DNA from 4 places in the Streptomyces sp. NPDC030991 genome. Region 1 is predicted to be linked to each of the others. Evidence: riboswitches for the same ligand, from Rfam matches in the RefSeq annotation. Region 1 holds a riboswitch; each other region holds the start of a gene.
What was found. Region 1 has a riboswitch for cobalamin ahead of ACZ45E_RS06470 (prenyltransferase/squalene oxidase repeat-containing protein). Riboswitches for the same ligand answer to the same signal wherever they lie in the genome.
Positions count from the first base shown of each region.

Region 2: it holds a riboswitch for cobalamin, as region 1 does, so the genes downstream of both, nicT (Nickel transporter NicT) here and ACZ45E_RS06470 (prenyltransferase/squalene oxidase repeat-containing protein) in region 1, are expected to answer to the same signal.
Region 3: it holds a riboswitch for cobalamin, as region 1 does, so the genes downstream of both, cobN (cobaltochelatase subunit CobN) here and ACZ45E_RS06470 (prenyltransferase/squalene oxidase repeat-containing protein) in region 1, are expected to answer to the same signal.
Region 4: it holds a riboswitch for cobalamin, as region 1 does, so the genes downstream of both, ACZ45E_RS25025 (ABC transporter substrate-binding protein) here and ACZ45E_RS06470 (prenyltransferase/squalene oxidase repeat-containing protein) in region 1, are expected to answer to the same signal.

Region 1 covers NZ_JBVIFR010000003.1:65,559-69,752, forward strand. Annotated here, with positions in the region: gene ACZ45E_RS06465 (flotillin family protein) at 1-964, shown strand, start outside; adenosylcobalamin-variant (AdoCbl-variant) riboswitch at 1,392-1,466, shown strand; gene ACZ45E_RS06470 (prenyltransferase/squalene oxidase repeat-containing protein) at 1,572-2,804, shown strand; gene ACZ45E_RS06475 (SCO2322 family protein) at 2,801-3,454, shown strand; gene ACZ45E_RS06480 (energy-coupling factor transporter transmembrane component T) at 3,459-4,194, shown strand, end outside.
Region 2 covers NZ_JBVIFR010000013.1:160,445-164,638, reverse strand. Annotated here, with positions in the region: gene rho (transcription termination factor Rho) at 1-191, shown strand, start outside; gene ACZ45E_RS24595 (GNAT family N-acetyltransferase) at 221-712, shown strand; gene ACZ45E_RS24590 (inorganic diphosphatase) at 885-1,310, shown strand; cobalamin riboswitch at 1,339-1,558, shown strand; gene nicT (Nickel transporter NicT) at 1,591-2,712, shown strand; gene ACZ45E_RS24580 (CaiB/BaiF CoA transferase family protein) at 2,789-3,979, shown strand.
Region 3 covers NZ_JBVIFR010000004.1:186,462-190,655, reverse strand. Annotated here, with positions in the region: gene ACZ45E_RS09560 (cobalamin biosynthesis protein CobG) at 1-1,368, opposite strand, end outside; cobalamin riboswitch at 1,428-1,582, shown strand; gene cobN (cobaltochelatase subunit CobN) at 1,619-4,194, shown strand, end outside.
Region 4 covers NZ_JBVIFR010000013.1:258,279-262,472, reverse strand. Annotated here, with positions in the region: gene ACZ45E_RS25040 (basic amino acid/polyamine antiporter) at 1-295, shown strand, start outside; gene ACZ45E_RS25035 (arginine deiminase) at 330-1,592, shown strand; partial or broken gene ACZ45E_RS25030 (nucleotidyltransferase domain-containing protein) at 1,600-1,954, opposite strand; cobalamin riboswitch at 2,065-2,267, shown strand; gene ACZ45E_RS25025 (ABC transporter substrate-binding protein) at 2,303-3,358, shown strand; gene ACZ45E_RS25020 (FecCD family ABC transporter permease) at 3,355-4,194, shown strand, end outside.

The sequences.
Region 1 (4,194 bases):
CGTCATCGCCTTCAAGGTCGGCAACGACCAGGAGTCGATCGTCAACGCCGGCCAGCGGTTCCTCTCCGACCAGGACCAGATGTCCATCCTGACCGGGCGGATCTTCGCCGGCCATCTGCGGTCCATCATCGGCTCGATGACCGTCGAGGAGATCGTCACCGAGCGACAGAAGCTCGCCACCGAGGTACTGGACACGTCGAAGTCCGAGATGGCCAAGATCGGCCTGCACGTCGACTCGCTCCAGATCCAGTCCATCGACGACGGCGACACCGGGTACATCGAGGCCATGTCGCAGCCGCACAAGGCCAACATCCGGCGGGCCGCGCAGATCGCCCAGGCCCAGGCCACACAGGCGTCCACGGAGGCGGAGCAGGCGGCGGCCCGGATGCAGGCCGAGTTCGCGCGGCAGACCGCGGTCGTGCAGGCCGAGTACAGCGCCCAGGTGGACCGCGCCAAGGCCGAGGCCGAGCAGGCGGGTCCGCTGGCGCTGGCCCGCGCCCAGCAGGAAGTGCTGGCCGCACAGACCGAACTCGCCCTCAAGCAGGCCGAACTGCGCGAGAAGCAGCTCATCGCGGAGATCGTGAAGCCCGCCCAGGCGGACGCGGAGCGCATCCGTGTCCTGGCGCTGGCCGAGGCCGAGCGCATGAAGATCCAGGCGGAGGCCGCCGCGTCGTACGACCGGGTCGCCCTCGACCGCATGCTCATCGACCAGCTGCCGCAGATCGTGAAGGAGGCGTCCGCGGGGCTCGCCGGGGCGAACGTGAACGTCCTGAACGGCGCGGACGGGCTCGGCGAGATCGCCGCCGGGCTCGTCGGGCAGGGCCTGACCATTCTCGACTCGGTCCGCAAGAACCTGAGCGGGCAGGAGGGGACGGCGGCGCCGGGTGCGGTGATCGAGCGGTATCTGGGGGCGCCGGCGCCGGCGCCTCGGGCGGGCGATGACGGGCCCGTCGACGTTCGGTGACGCCTTCGCTGGGGCGGGCGGGAGGGGCGGGGTTTGTCTCGCCGGCGCCTCTCGCCGGCCGGCGGGGCGTCGTGTGTGCTCGGGCCCCGGCCCGGGCAGGGGGCTCTCGCCGTGCGGGTGGGGGCTGCTCGGCGGGTGCGGGTCCGCGGTGGTTGCTCGCGCCGTTCCCCGCGCCCCTTACGGGGCTCGGTTCGGCGCCGGATGTGCCTCTCGTCCTGCGGGCGGGGGGCCTCTCGCCGTGCGGGCGGGGGCTGCTCGGCGGGTGCAGGTGCGTCGTGGTTGCTCGCGCCGTTCCTCGCGCCCCTTGCAGGGTTCGGTTCGGCGCTGGATGTGCCTCTCGCCCCTGGCGGGGCTGGGTTCGCGCGGGGGCGCTTTCGCTCTCTCGGGGGTGGGAGCGGGTGGCCGGTACAGTGGGCGGGTCGTCATACGCGCGTGCGAGGGGAAGCCGGTGTGAGTCCGGCGCTGATCCCGCAGCCGTGAAAGCCGGAATGCCTCGGGCGCGTCATGATCGGCTCAGGACCGTCGAGGCATACGGAACCGGAGCCGCCCGGTGCCTGTGTGTGCCGTGCCGCCCGGGTCCCCCGCAGGGAGAGGCACCCGCCCCACCATGAACATTCGCCGCACCGCCGCGCTCGTCGCCGCGACCGTCGTGATCGGCGCCGTGAGCGCGCAGGCCGCGTTCGCAGAGGGTGCGGACAGTGCCTCCCCCTCCCCGAAGGCCGTCGTGCCGTCGGGCCTCTACGGAAAGTCCGACCCCACCTACGACGGCGTGTGGCGGCAGTCCCTCGCCCTCGTCGCCCAGGACACGGCCGGGGTGAAGCCGGCGGAGAAGGCCATCGCCTGGCTCGCCGGGCAGCAGTGCGAGAACGGCGGCTTCGCGGCGTTCCGCGCCCGGCCCGGCGCGGCGTGCGACGCCAAGACGGCCCTGGACAGCAACAGCACCGCCGCCGCCGTACAGGCCCTGGCCGCGGTCGGTGGCCGGGACGGCGAGGTCGCCAAGGGCGTCGACTGGCTGAAGAAGAACCAGAACGGTGACGGCGGCTGGGGCTACAACCCCGGCGGCGCCAGCGACGCCAACTCCACCTCCGTCGTGCTCGGCGCGCTCGCCGCCGCGGGCCAGAAGCCGGCCGACGTGACGTCGGGCCCCGGCAAGTCCGGCCTGGACGCCCTCGCCTCGTTCGCCCTGCCCTGCTCGGACGGCAAGAGCGCCGGGGCCCTCGCCTACCAGCCCGACAAGAAGGGCAGGCTCGCGGCCAACGCCGACGCCACCGCGGCCGGTGTCCTCGGCGCGCTCGGCACCGGCTTCGCACCCGGCAAGGGCAAGGCTCCGGACGCGTACACCTGCGAGGACGGCAGGGCGCCCGAGGACATCGCGCACAACGGCGCCGTCTACCTCCAGAACCAGCTCTCCACCCACCTCTACCTGAAGTCCCAGCTGGCCGGCGCCGAGGACCAGCCCGACTACGGCAACACCGCCGACGCGGTCGCCGCCGTCGCCGCCGCGGAGGGCATCAAGTACACGAAGGACCCCTACGCCTGGCTGGAGAAGAACGCCAAGGGCTGGGCCGCGCAGTCCGGGCCCGCGGCCTACGCCCAGCTGATCCTCGCCGCGCACGCCACCGGCAACGACCCGCGCGACTTCGGCGGCACCGACCTGGTGAGCGCCCTGAACAAGACCGGCCCCGCGCCCGCCTCCGCGAAGTCCGCCGACGACGGCGAGAAGAAGGACGACGAGAGCGACGGCGGCGGCTTCGGCACCTGGTGGATCGTCGGCGTCATGTTCGTCGCCGCCGTAGGCGCCGGTTTCCTGCTCAGCGGCCGCAAGAAGCAGCAGCTGTGACCCGCAGGGGGACGGCCGGGCTCATACTCGGCCTGCTGCTCGCGCTGCTCACGCTCACGGCGGCTCCGGCGCAGGCCGCGGGGTACCGGTACTGGTCGTTCTGGGAGCGGGACGGCGGGTCCTGGACGTACGCGTCGCTGGGCCCGTCCGGGACCACGCCGTCCGACGGTGACGTACAGGGGTTCCGGTTCGCGGTGAGCGCGGACACCAAGGACGCCACGCAGCCGCGCGGCACCGCCGACTTCACCGCCATCTGCGCCGGCACCCCGGCCAGGGACGGCGACAAGCGCGTCGCCCTCGTCATCGACCCCGGCACCGCGCAGGACGCGCCGGGCGGCGAGACCCCGCCGAAGCTCCGCACGGCCTGCGCGCGGGTCGGCGAGGACGCCACCACCGCCGACGCGCTCGCCTCCGTCGCGAAGCCGCTGCGCTACAACAGCAACGCGCTGCTGTGCGCCGTATCCGGGTACCCGCGGACGGGCTGCGGCGAGCAGGTGACCAAGGAGTTCGCCGGGTCCGGCGAGGCCGCGGACACCTCTCCGGCGAAGCCCTCCCCCGCCGGTCCGTCCGTCGGTGTCATCGCCGGTGTCGTCGTCGTCGCCGCGCTCGGCGTCGGCGCGATCTGGCAGGCCAAGCGCCGCCGCGGCTGACGCGATGACCGGCCGTACGCTGCGGGCCCCACAGGCCCACCGTTCCAACGCCGTGCATCCGGGCGCCTGGTGGCTCTGGGCGCTCGGCCTCGGCACGGCGGCCTCCCGCACCACGAACCCGCTGCTGCTGGCTCTCCTGATCGGCGTCGCCGGATACGTGGTGGCGGCGCGGCGGACCGAGGCGCCGTGGGCGCGTTCGTACGGGGCGTTCGTGAAGCTGGGCCTCGCGGTGATCGGGATCCGCCTGGTCTTCGCCACGGTCCTGGGTTCGCCGATCCCCGGCACGCATCTGCTGTTCACGCTGCCCGAGGTGCCGCTGCCCGACTGGGCGCAGGGGGTGCGGATCGGCGGCAAGGTCACGCTGGAGGGCCTGACGTTCGCGTTCTACGACGGTCTGAAGCTGGCCGCGCTCCTCGTCTGCGTGGGCGCGGCGAACGCCCTCGCCTCCCCCTCCCGCCTCCTCAAGTCGCTGCCGGGCGCGCTGTACGAGGCGGGGGTCGCCGTCGTGGTGGCCATGACGTTCGCCCCGAACCTGATCGCCGACGTACGCAGGCTGCGCGCGGCCCGACGGCTGCGCGGCCGCCCGGACAAGGGCATGCGCGGCCTGCTCCAGGTGGGGCTCCCGGTCCTGGAGGGCGCGCTGGAGCGTTCGGTGTCCCTGGCGGCCGCGATGGACGCCCGCGGCTACGGCCGCACGGCCCAGGTCCCCCCGGCCGTCCGCCGCGCCACGGCGACGCTCA
Region 2 (4,194 bases), on a different contig from region 1:
CCCCGTCCGGCACGCGGCGCGAGGAACTCCTGCTGTCCGCCGCCGAGTCGGCGGGCGTACGCGGTCTGCGCCGGGCCTTCCAGAACAGGGACGGCCAGTCCTCCTACGAGACACTGCTCGACACCCTGCGCCGCACCCCCGACAACGCGGCGTTCCTGCGCCAGGTCCACTCGACGCTCCCCACGAGCTGACGCCGCCCCGGATACGTGATACTCGCAGTATGACTCCGAGTGTTACGCGCCCCGGCGACGGTCCCGCCGTCACCCTGCGCCGGGCCACCGCGCGCGACGCCAAGCGCCTGACCCGGCTCGTGCGCGGCTCCCGCGCCTACGAGGGCCCCTACGCCGCGATGGTCGCGGGCTACCGCGTGGGGCCCGACTACATCGAGGCGCACCGGGTCTTCGTCGCGGCCGGCCGGGCCGACGACCGCGTGCTCGGCTTCTACTCCCTGGTCCTCGCCCCGCCGGAGCTGGACCTGATGTTCGTCGCGAACGACGCGCAGGGTCTGGGCATCGGGCGCCTGCTCGTCGCGCACATGCGCGAGGAGGCCGCCCGCGCGGGCCTCGACCACGTGCGCGTCGTCTCGCATCCGCCCGCCGAGGGCTTCTACCGCGGCATGGGCGCCCTGCGCACCGGCACCGCCGCCGCGTACCCGCCGGCCGTCGCCTGGGACCGCCCCGAACTCGTCTTCCCCATCTCCCCCACGCGCTGAGTAGCTCCGCCACGGTCACGGGGGTTCCGCCCGCGCCGCGCACGGCGCACACTCGGTGCATTCGAGCGGGCGGCAATGCGGCAAGGAGGCCACATTGGGCGGCAGCGAGACGCGCGGCGACGCGTTCGACGTGATCGTGGAGATCCCGCAGGGCTCCCGGAACAAGTACGAGATGGATCACGAGCTCGGGCGGATCCGGCTCGACCGGATGCTGTTCACCTCGACCCAGTACCCCGCGGACTACGGCTACGTCGACGGCACGCTCGGCGGCGACGGCGACCCGCTGGACGCGCTCGTGCTCACCGCCGACGCGACGTTCCCGGGCTGCACCATCGAGTGCCGGGCCATCGGCATGTTCGTGATGAGCGACGAGAAGGGCCCGGACGAGAAGGTCCTCTGCGTCCCCGCCCACGATCCGCGCCACGCCTCGATCCAGGACATCGAGGACATCCCCGAGTTCGACCGCCTGGAGATCACCCACTTCTTCGAGGTCTACAAGGACCTGGAGCCCGGCAAGTCGGTGGAGGGCTCCCACTGGGAGGGCCGGGACAAGGCCTACGAGGAGATCGAGCGGGCGCGCGGGCGCCGGCAACGGTAGCCGCCCGCGGCGCCCGGGGAGGCGTCGTCTATGGTGGGCGGGCCGTGGTGCTCGGGAAGACCGGTGACGGCCCGCAAGGGTCAAGTCCGGAGCGGCCCTCGCCACTGTGATCGGGTTCTCCGCCGCCCTCGGGCCGGCGGGGACCACGCCGCTCCACCGGGCCACTGGCTGTCGCGAGGCAGCTGGGAAGGCAGGAGCGGCGGGGCACGCCCGTAAGCCAGGAGACCGGCCGCGGCATCTCACGAAGTGATTCCACGAGGTGCTGGAGCGTGATCAAGGCATGACCCTGCCCGGGAACTCCCCTGCGCGGCCCACCGGCCCGCACCCCGAGCCCACCTTCCGCTGGCGCCGTGAGGACACCGTGCGCACAGCGGGTCTCATCACGGTGATCGCGGCGCTGCACGTCGTCGCGTTCGGCGTACTGTTCCTCCTCGTCGTCCCCCGGCACTACGAGGTCGGCGACAAGGCCTTCGGCATCGGCCTGGGCGTCACCGCGTACACGCTCGGCATGCGGCACGCCTTCGACGCCGACCACATCGCCGCGATCGACAACACCACCCGCAAACTGATGGCGGACGGCAAGCGCCCCGTCTCCGTGGGCTTCTGGTTCGCGCTCGGCCACTCCAGCGTGGTCGTCGCGATGGCCGCGCTGGTCGCGGGCGGCGCGGCCCTCGCCGGCATCCTCCTGAACGACGAGTCCCGCACCCACCAGATCCTCGGCGTCGTCGGCACCACTGTCTCGGGTACGTTCCTGTACCTCATCGCCGCCCTCAACCTCGTGGCCCTGCTGGGCATCCTGAAGGTCTTCCGGGCGATGCGCGAAGGCACGTACAGCGAACGGGAGCTCGAACAGCACCTGGACTCCCGGGGGTTCATGAACCGGATCCTCGGCCGCTTCACCCGGTCGATCACCCGGCCGGGGCAGATGTACCCGCTCGGCTTCCTCTTCGGCCTGGGCTTCGACACGGCGACCGAGGTGACCCTGATGGTGATGGCCGGCAGCGGCGCGGCGGCGGGTCTGCCCTGGTACGCGATCCTGTGCCTGCCGCTGCTGTTCGCCGCGGGCATGAGCCTGTTCGACACGCTCGACGGGACGTTCATGAACTTCGCGTACCAGTGGGCGTTCTCGAACCCGGTGCGCAAGGTGTTCTACAACCTCACCATCACCGGTCTCTCCATCGCGGTGGCGTTCTTCATCGGCACCATCGAGCTCGTCGGCGTCCTGCACGAGAAGCTCTCGCTGACCGACGCGGTGACCGGCTGGATAGCGGGCCTGGACCTGGACAACGTCGGCTATGTCATCGTCGGCCTGTTCGTGCTCGTGTGGGCGGCGGCGATCGCCTACTGGCGGCTCGCGCGGGTCGAACAGCGCTGGTCGGCGCGGGTCGCCGAGGGCGGTTGACCCTCCGCCGCGGGGCGTTGCGACGGCAGGACGGCACGATGGCACGACGAGACGGACCGAGCACGGAGGAACCCGTATGAGCACCGCCCCCCTGCCCCTCGCGGGCGTCACCGTCGTCAGCCTGGAACAGGCGGTGGCCGCGCCGTTCGCCACGCGCCAGCTGGCCGACCTGGGGGCGCGGGTGATCAAGGTCGAGCGGCCCGGCGACGGTGACTTCGCGCGCCGCTACGACGAGACCGTGCACGGCCAGTCCAGCCACTTCGTGTGGCTGAACCGCTCGAAGGAGTCGGTGACGCTCGACGTCAAGACGGACGGCGGGCGCGCGGCCCTGGAGCGGCTGCTCGCCGGGGCGGACGTCTTCGTGCAGAATCTGGCGCCCGGCGCAGCGGCCCGACTCGGCCTGACCGCACCGGAGTTGGCGGAGCGTCACCCGTCGTTGATCGTCTGTGACATCTCCGGTTACGGCAGCGACGGGCCGTGGTCCCACCGCAAGGCGTACGACCTGCTGGTGCAGTGCGAGACGGGTGTCGTGTCGGTGACGGGCGCGCCCGACGCGCCCGCCAAGGTCGGCATCGCGATCGCCGACATCGCGGCCGGCATGTACGCGTTCTCGGGCATCCTCACCGCCCTGTACGAGCGCCGGGACACGGGCGTCGCGCGCGCGGTGGAGGTGTCGCTGTTCGAGGCGCTCGCGGAGTGGATGGGTTACCCCGCGTACTACACCGCGTACTCGGGCCGCCAGCCGGAGCGGGTCGGCGCCGCGCACGCGACGATCGCGCCCTACGGTCCCTACGCGGCGGCGGACGGCGGCACGGTCCTGCTGGCCGTCCAGAACGAACGGGAGTGGGCCTCCTTCTGCGCCGGTTTCCTCGGCGACGCCGGGCTGGCCGAGGACCGGCGCTTCCACCGCAACTCGGCCCGGGTCGCGCACCGCGCCGAACTCGACGCGATCGTCACGGCGCGCTTCGCCGAACTCGACGCGGGGGAAGCGGTCGCCCTGCTGGAACAGGCCAAGGTCGCGAACGCCCGCCTCAACACCGTCACCGACTTCCTGGACCACCCGGTCCTGACCGGCCGCGACCGGTGGCGCGACGTCAGCACCCCGGGCGGCCCCGTCCGGGCGCTCGTCCCGCCGGCGACCCTGCGCGGCGTCCGCCCCCGGATGGACCCCGTCCCGGCGGTCGGGGAACACACGGAGGCGGTGCTGGAGGAGTTCGGCTACGACGCGACGGCGATCCGGGAACTGCGGGCGGCGGGGGCGTTCTGAGGGGCGCGAATGGGGCCGTTCGGCCCCTCACAAGGGTCACTCGGCCCGCTCCCGGCGAAGGCCCTCACTGAGATGCTGCTGCGCAGAGCCTCCCGTGCCCTCGCTCTCCCGCCGCGGCGCATGGTCGAGGCACCCGGGCCCGCCGCCCGCACGAGGGGGAGCTGCGGACGGCGGGCCCGGTGACGGGGCCACGCTCGGGGGCGGTGGAGGAGCGG
Region 3 (4,194 bases), on a different contig from region 1:
CCAGGGGGACGCGGCATCCGTCACCAGCCCGGCCCGGGCCAGCTCCCCGGCGTCCGCCGCCGTGGCCCCGGGCACCACGATGTCCCGCCAGGGGGTCAACCGGATCTCCCCGGGTGGTAGTCGGGCGGCGAGCGTGGTCAGTGCGGTCCATTGTGGGCCGGTGATGGATCCGAGGGGGGCGGTGACCCGGAGGGCCCGGTCCGTTGCGCGGGGCCCGGAAAATTCAGCCGCTCCGGCTGCTCGCGTGGAGGTGCCGGGTTCGGAAAATTCGGCCTCTCCGGTCGCTCGCGTGGAGGCGCTGGGTCCGGCAAATTCGGCCCCTTCGGCTGCTCGCGTGGAGGTGCCGGGTTCGGCAAATTCAGCCTCTCCGGTCGCTCGCATGGAAGCGCTGGGTTCGGAAAATTCAGCCCCTCCGGCGATTGAGGAGCGGGGTCCGGGGCGGAGCCCCGTGGCCTCGGCGTCGGCGCCGGGTGCGCTCTCGTCGTCGGGTGCGGATGCGTCGTGGCTGGTCGCGCAGTTCCCCGCGCCCCTGGCAGGGTTGACCTCGACCCGGGCGGGAGCGGACGCGTCCCCCGCGCCCCTGACGGGGCTGGTCTCGACCCGGGCGGAAGCGGACGCGCCCCTGACGGGGCCGGCCTCGATCCCCGATTCAGTCAGTCGGGCAGCGACAAGGCGGGCCAACTCGCCCCCGGGCAAGCCGAGTTCGGAGACCCGCCAGACCCGCCGGCCGGCAACCCCCCGCGCCGCCCCGACGAATACCTCGGCCGCGACAACCGCGGCCCGCGCCGCGTCCTCGTACCGCACACGGAACTCCGCGCCCCCGACGGCAAGCACCGCCCCGCCCCCGGCGACCCCGCGCAGCAGCACATCGGGCCCGAGCCCGGCGACATCCCCGCGCCCGTCGTCCAGCGCGAAGAGGAACCGCCCGGAGAGCCCTGGAGTGACGGAACTCGCACAGAGCTCCGCGTCGACCCCGGTCAACCACCCGCGTACGTCGACGAACCCGTCCCCGTCGAGCCCGGACATCGGCGAAGCCACCACGTTGCGGACCCGCTCGTGCGCGGCGGACGGCAGCAGCCCGGCCGCGCCGAGCAGCTGGGCCAGTTCCGCGCCGCACCCCTCGCGCAACCCCCGCACCTGCACATTGCCCCGCGACGTGAGGTGCAGCGTGCCGTCCCCGAGCCGCCGGGCCGCGTCGCCGATGGCCCGCGCCCGCGCCACGTCGAGGACCCCGCCGGGGATGCGGACCCGGGCCAGGAACCCGTCGTCCGCCGCGTGCAGCCGCAGCGCGCCGGGGCAGGCGTCACCCCGGAACGTTCCGGATGTTCCGGGCGTACCGGGATCACCGGGTATGGGGGAGGCGGGCATGCGACGGAGCATACCCACCGTCTGTGACGGGCATCCCGTACCAGGTCACGCCCCCGCCCCGTACGATGAGCCGCGGCGGTCCTGTCCGGCCCGCCGCCATCGCCGCGACGGCGACAGGGGAGGAAGCCCGGTGTGATTCCGGCGCGGTCCCGCCACTGTGAGCCCTCTTACGAGAAGAGGGTGAGCCAGGAACTCCCGCCGTCCAACGACCACCCGGGGCGCGGACACCCCGAGGAAGGCCAGACGACGCATGCCCCAGCACCCCACGGAGCTCACGCAGCCCGCTCAGCCGTCGCGGATCCTGCTCCTGTCGACATCCGACACGGACCTGCTCAGCGCCCGCGCGGCGAACGCCGCCCACGCCGCCCACGCCGCGGACACCACCGACGCCGCGGTCACGTACCGCTTCGCGAACCCCTCCCGGCTGGACGTCGAGACCGAGCTGCCGGAGCTTCTCGACGGAGTCGGCCTCGTCGTCGTACGGCTCCTCGGCGGGGTGCGCGCCTGGCAGGACGGCATCGACCGGCTGACCGCCGCCGGGCTGCGGCTGGTGCTGCTCAGTGGTGAACAGGCGCCGGACGCCCAGCTGATGGCGGCCTCCACGGTCCCCGTCGGCATCGCCGCCGAGGCCCACAAGTACCTGGCGCACGGCGGCCCGGCCAACCTGGCCCAGCTGGCCCTCTTCCTCTCCGACACGGTGCTGCTCACCGGCCACGGCTTCGAACCGCCGGCGCCCGCGCCGACCTGGGGCCCGCTGGAGCGCGCCGCGTCCACCGCCGACGGCCCGACGGTCGCCGTGCTCTACTACCGCGCCCACCACATGAGCGGCAACACGGCCTTCGTGCACGCCCTCTGCGACGAGATCGAGCGCGCCGGAGCCCGCCCCCTCCCCCTGTACGTGGCGTCGCTGCGCGCCCCCGAACCGGGGCTGATCGACGCCCTGCGCCCCGTCGGCGCCATCGTGACGACGGTCCTCGCGGCCGGCGGCACCCGCCCCGCCGAGGCGAGCGCGGGCGGCGACGACGAGTCGTGGGACGCGGGCGCCCTCACCCAGCTCGACGTGCCGATCCTCCAGGCCCTGTGCCTGACCTCGTCCCGCGCGGACTGGGCGGAGAACGACGAGGGCGTCTCACCGCTCGACGCCGCGAGCCAGATCGCGGTGCCGGAGTTCGACGGACGCCTCATCACCGTCCCGTTCTCCTTCAAGGAGATCGACGAGGACGGCCTCCCCGCGTACGTCGCCGACCCCGAGCGCGCCGCCCGCGTCGCCGGGATCGCCGTCCGCCACGCCCGCCTGCGTCACATCCCGGCGCGGGAGAAGAAGCTGGCCCTCGTCCTGTCCGCGTACCCGACCAAGCACTCCCGGATCGGCAACGCGGTCGGCCTGGACACCCCCGCCTCCGCGATCGTCCTGCTCAAGCGCCTCATCGAGGAGGGCTACGACTTCGGGGACACGGCCGAGATCCCCGGTCTCGCCTCCGGCGACGGCGACGAGCTGATCCGCGCGCTCATCGACGCGGGCGGCCACGACCAGGAGTGGCTCACCGACGAGCAGCTCGCACGCAACCCCGTACGCATCCCGGCCGCCGACTACAAGCGCTGGTACGCGACGCTGCCGCAGGAGCTGCGCGACGGTGTCGAGCGGCACTGGGGCCCGCCGCCCGGCGAGATGTTCCTCGACCGCTCCCGCAACCCCGAGGGCGACATCGTCCTCGCGGCCCTGCGCCGCGGCAATCTGCTCGTCCTCATCCAGCCGCCGCGCGGTTTCGGCGAGAACCCCATCGCGATCTACCACGACCCCGATCTGCCGCCCTCGCACCACTACTTGGCGGCGTACCGCTGGATCGCGGCGTCCTCGGCCGACGGCGGGTTCGGCGCCGACGCGATGATCCACCTCGGCAAGCACGGCAACCTGGAGTGGCTGCCCGGCAAGAACGCGGGCCTCTCCGCCGCCTGCGGGCCGGACGCCGCCCTCGGCGACCTGCCGCTCGTCTACCCGTTCCTCGTCAACGACCCCGGCGAGGGCACCCAGGCCAAGCGCCGCGTGCACGCCACACTCATCGACCACCTGGTGCCGCCGATGGCGCGCGCCGACTCCTACGGCGACATCGCCCGCCTGGAGCAACTCCTCGACGAGCACGCCCAGATCGCCGCCATGGACCCGGCGAAGCTCCCGGCGATCCGGGCCCAGATCTGGACCCTCATCCAGGCGGCCAAGCTCGACCACGACCTGGGGGTCGAGGACCGCCCCGAGGACGAGGGCTTCGACGAGTTCATCATGCATCTCGACGGCTGGCTCTGTGAGATCAAGGACGCCCAGATCCGCGACGGCCTGCACGTCCTCGGCCAGGCCCCGGCCGGCGCCGGCCGCGTCAACCTCGTCCTCGCCATCCTGCGCGCCCGCCAGATCTGGGGCGGCAACCAGGCCCTGCCGGGGTTGCGGGAGGCGCTGGGCCTGGACGAGTCCGCGGCGACGCGCACCGATGCGGATGCGGCCGAGGAGTCGGCCCGGGTACTGGTGGAAGCCATGGAGGCGGCCGGCTGGGACCCGGGCGCGGTGTCGGACGCGGTGGCGTCGGCCGGCCTCACGCCACGGGGCTCCGCCCCGGACCCCGCTCCTCAATCGCCGGAGGGGCTTGATTCGCCCGCCCCGGACCTCGCTCCTCGAACGCCGGAGGGGCTTGATTCGCCCGTCCACCAGATCCTCGACTTCGCCGCCCGCGAGGTCGTCCCGCGCCTGGACGGGACCACCGCCGAACTCGACAACTCCGTACGCGCGTTGGAGGGCCGCTTCGTTCCGGCGGGCCCGTCCGGATCGCCCCTGCG
Region 4 (4,194 bases), on a different contig from region 1:
GCGCATCGGGGCCCGGGCCGACCGGCGCACGGAGGGTGGGCGCACCTCGACGCGCGAGCTGACCGTCGCGGCCGTCGCCACGCTCTACACGGCGTTCATGCTGTACGCCGCCGGGCTGAAGTTCGTCCTCGTCTCCTTCGTCTTCTACGCCCCGGCCACGATCCTGTTCGTCATGGCCCGCAGGGAGCAGGGCAGACGCCTGTTCTCCCCGCGCGAACGCGTCGTTCTCGCCGTCTCCGTCATCGGCGCCGTGCTCGGCGTCGCCGCCCTGGCCGCCGGCTGGATCAGCCTGTGAGACCCGTCATCCCGTCAAGCCCCGGAGGCTCCCCGTGACCGACCACGACTCCCCCGCGTCCGCCGCGTACGGCGTCCACTCCGAGGTGGGCCGGCTGCGCAAGGTCCTCGTCTGCGCGCCGGGACTCGCGCACCGCAGGCTCACCCCGACCAACTCGGCCGACCTGCTCTTCGACGACGTGATGTGGGTGGAGAACGCCCAGCGCGACCACGCCGACTTCGTCGCCGAGCTGCGGCGGCGCGGCATCGACGTGGTCGAGCTGCACGACCTGCTCGCGCAGACCATGGCGATCCCGGAGGCGAAGTCCTGGCTCCTGGACCGCAAGATCGTCGCCAATCAGGTGGGGGTGGGACTCATCGACGACACCCGCGCCTTCCTGGAGACGCTGGAGCCGCGGCGGCTCGCCGAGTTCCTCATCGGCGGTCTCGCCACCACCGACCTGCCCGACGAGTACCGCTCCGCGTACGTGTCGATGGCGCGCGAGTCGACCGGCGTACGCGAGTACCTGGTGCCGCCGCTGCCCAACACGCTCTACACCCGCGACACCACCTGCTGGCTCTACGGCGGCCTCACGCTCAACCCGCTGTACTGGCCCGCGCGGCACGACGAGACGCTGCTGATGAAGGCGGTCTACCGGTTCCACCCGGACTTCACCGGCTCGACGGTGTGGTGGGGCGACCCCGAACTCGCCTGGGGCCAGGCCACGTTCGAGGGCGGTGACATCATGCCCGTCGGCAACGGAGTGGTCCTGATGGGCATGAGCGAGCGCACCTCGCGGCAGGCCATCACCCAGGTCGCGGCCGCGCTGTTCGCGGCGGGCGCGGCCGAGCACGTCATCGTCGCCGGGATGCCGAGGCTGCGCTCGGCGATGCACCTGGACACCGTCTTCACGTTCGCCGACCGGGACATCGTGACGCTCTACCCGCGGATCATGGACTCGGTGCACACGTTCTCCCTGCGCCCGAGCGACAGGGCGCCCGGCCTGCACATCACCGACGAGGGGTCGACGCCCTTCGTCGACGTCGTCGCGAAGGGGCTCGGGCTGCCAGGACTCCGGGTGATCGAGACCGGCGGTGACGTGTACGCGTCCGAGCGCCAGCAGTGGGACAGCGGCAACAACGCGGTCGCCCTGGAGCCGGGGGTCGTCGTCACCTACGACCGCAACACCCAGACCAACGCGCTGCTGCGTAAGGCGGGTATCGAGGTCGTCACCATCGTCGGCGCCGAACTCGGCCGCGGCCGGGGCGGCGGTCACTGCATGACGTGCCCCATCATCCGTGAGCCCGTGGCCTTCTGACGGGCGGTCAGGAGCGGGTGGCGGTCCCGAAGGCGTGGCGCAACCGCGCCATGTCGTGCCGGTCGCGGTCGGCGGGCTCGTGCCCCTGGTGGAAACGGACCTGCTGCTCGGCGGAGAGGCAGGGCACGCGCTCCCCCGCGACCGTACCGGTGACGAAGGCGTCCGCCGGGTACGTGAACGGCCGCTGCGGATCGAAGGACGCCTGCCGGGCGGAGCCGTCGGCGGCATCAGGTCGAGATCGCGGTGCTCCCGGCTCTCCGAGCCGATCTGGGCGTCGATGCCCCAGCCGCCCCCGATCCACACGTCCACCCCGGCTGCCGCAGCAGGGCGAGGACGGCCCGCACGTCGTCCGCTGTCATCATCCGACGCAGGGTAGGGGCCCACGCCAGGAGCGGCGAACGATTTATCCCCGCCGCGCGGCGCGCCACCCCCTGACCTGCCGGTACCGCCCGTCAGCGGCTGGTCACGCCCGTGATACGTTCCGGAGGCCAGTCGTACCTTTGTGCGTTCTCGAACGCGTACGGGTCAGGGAATCCGGTGGAAGTCCGGAGCTGACGCGCAGCGGTGAGGGGGACGGGCGGAGCCACTGCCACTGAGCCGGGTACCGGTTCGGGAAGGCGCTTCGTCCGGACGATCCCGAGTCCGAAGACCTGCTGGCGGCCTCCGGGACCGACACCCGGCCGGGGGTGAACCGTAGGCCGGCTCCGCGTATGGGCCCTGGACGAAGAGGAAGTTCCGTGCTGTTCGCACGTCACGTCGCCCGCCTGGCCCCGCTGTTGGCGGGCGCGCTGCTGCTCACGGCATGCGGCGGCGCCGGCACCGCGGACCGCGCGGGCGGCGCCGGGTCCGGCGTCACCCTCGACAACTGCGGCACGCGGGTGCACGTCACGCACGCCCCGCGCCGGGCCGTCGCCCTCGATCAGGGGTCGGCGGAGATCATGCTCTCGCTCGGTCTCGCGGACCGGATGGTGGGGACCGCGACGTGGACCGACCCGGTCCTGGAGGGGCTGGCGAAGGCGAACGCGAAGGTGCCACGGCTCGCCGACCGGTATCCGTCGTTCGAGAAGGTCCTGGACGCCGAGCCGGATCTCGCCACGGCCTCCTTCACGTACACCCTCGGCAAGGGCGGGGTGGCACCGCGCGAGCAGTTCGAGAAGCTCGGCGTGCCCACCTACCTCTCCCCCGCCGACTGCGCCGGCAAGGACAACAGCGGCGATGGCGACGGCGTCCGCAGCAGCGCGCTGTCCATGGACACGGTATACGGCGAGATACGCGATCTGGCGCGGATCTTCGACGTGGCGGAGCGCGGCGAGAAGCTCGTCGCACAGCTCAAGTCCAGGGTGCGGAAGGCCACTTCGGGGATCGACGCCGACGGTGTGAGCGTCCTGTACTGGTTCGCCAACTCCGACTCGCCGTACATGGCGGGCTGTTGCGGCGCCCCTGGCATCGTCACCAGGGAAGTCGGCGTGCGCAACGTCTTCGACGACACGCACGAGGAGTGGCCGCAGATCAACTGGGAGACCGTCGCGGACCGCGATCCCGACGTCCTCGTCATCGGCGACCTGACGCGCCGCTCACAGTCCGCGGAGTCCGCCGCGCAGAAGATCAGGTTCCTGGAGTCCGACCCGGTCACCAGGAACATGACCGCGGTCCGCGAGAAGCGGTACGTGCTGCTGAGCGGCCAGGCGATGAACCCGACGATCCGCACCGTCGACGGTGTGGAGAAGGTGGCCGCGGCGCTGCGCGAGTTCGGTCTCGACAGGTGACCACGGTCCGGCCCGCCCTGTACTGGGCCGCGGCCCTCGCCGCGCTCTGCGCCTCGGTCGCCGTGGCCATCACCATCGGCCCGGCGCACATCCGCGTCGGTGACGTGTGGTCGGCGGTCGGCGCCCGGCTCGGCTGGGGCACCACGGACCTCTCCCCGATCCGCGACGGCATCGTGTGGAACCTGCGGCTGCCGCGCACCCTGCTCGCCGCGGTCTGCGGGGCGGGGCTCGCGGTGTGCGGCACGGTCCTCCAGGCGCTGCTGCGCAACCCCCTCGCCGACCCGTTCGTGCTCGGCGTCTCCTCGGGGGCCTCCACCGGGGCCGTCCTCGTGGTGGTGCTCGGCCTGGGCGGCGGCGCCCTCTCGGTGTCGGGCGGGGCGTTCGTCGGGGCGCTCGTCTCGTTCGCGCTGGTGCTGCTCCTCAGCCACGTGCTGGGCGGCACGACCGACCGGGTGGTGCTGTGCGGGGTCGCCGCGATGCAGCTGTTCTCCTCCCTGACCTCGTTCGTGGTGCTGACGGCGGCCGACGCGGAGACGACGCGCGGCGTCCTGTTCTGGCTGCTGGGCTCGCTCGGCGGGGTCGGCTGGAGCGAGGTGTGGCTGTGCCTGGCGGTGCTGGTGGTGGCGCTGGCCGTCTGCCTCGGGTACGGCCGGACCCTGGACGCGTTCGCCTTCGGACAGGAGGCGGCCGCCGCGCTCGGCGTGCACGTGGCCCGCACCCGGCTCGTCCTGCTCTGCGTGACGGCGCTGCTGACGGCGGCGCTGGTCAGCGCGGCCGGGGCGATCGGCTTCGTCGGGCTCGTGCTGCCGCACGCGGCGCGCGCCCTGGTGGGCCCC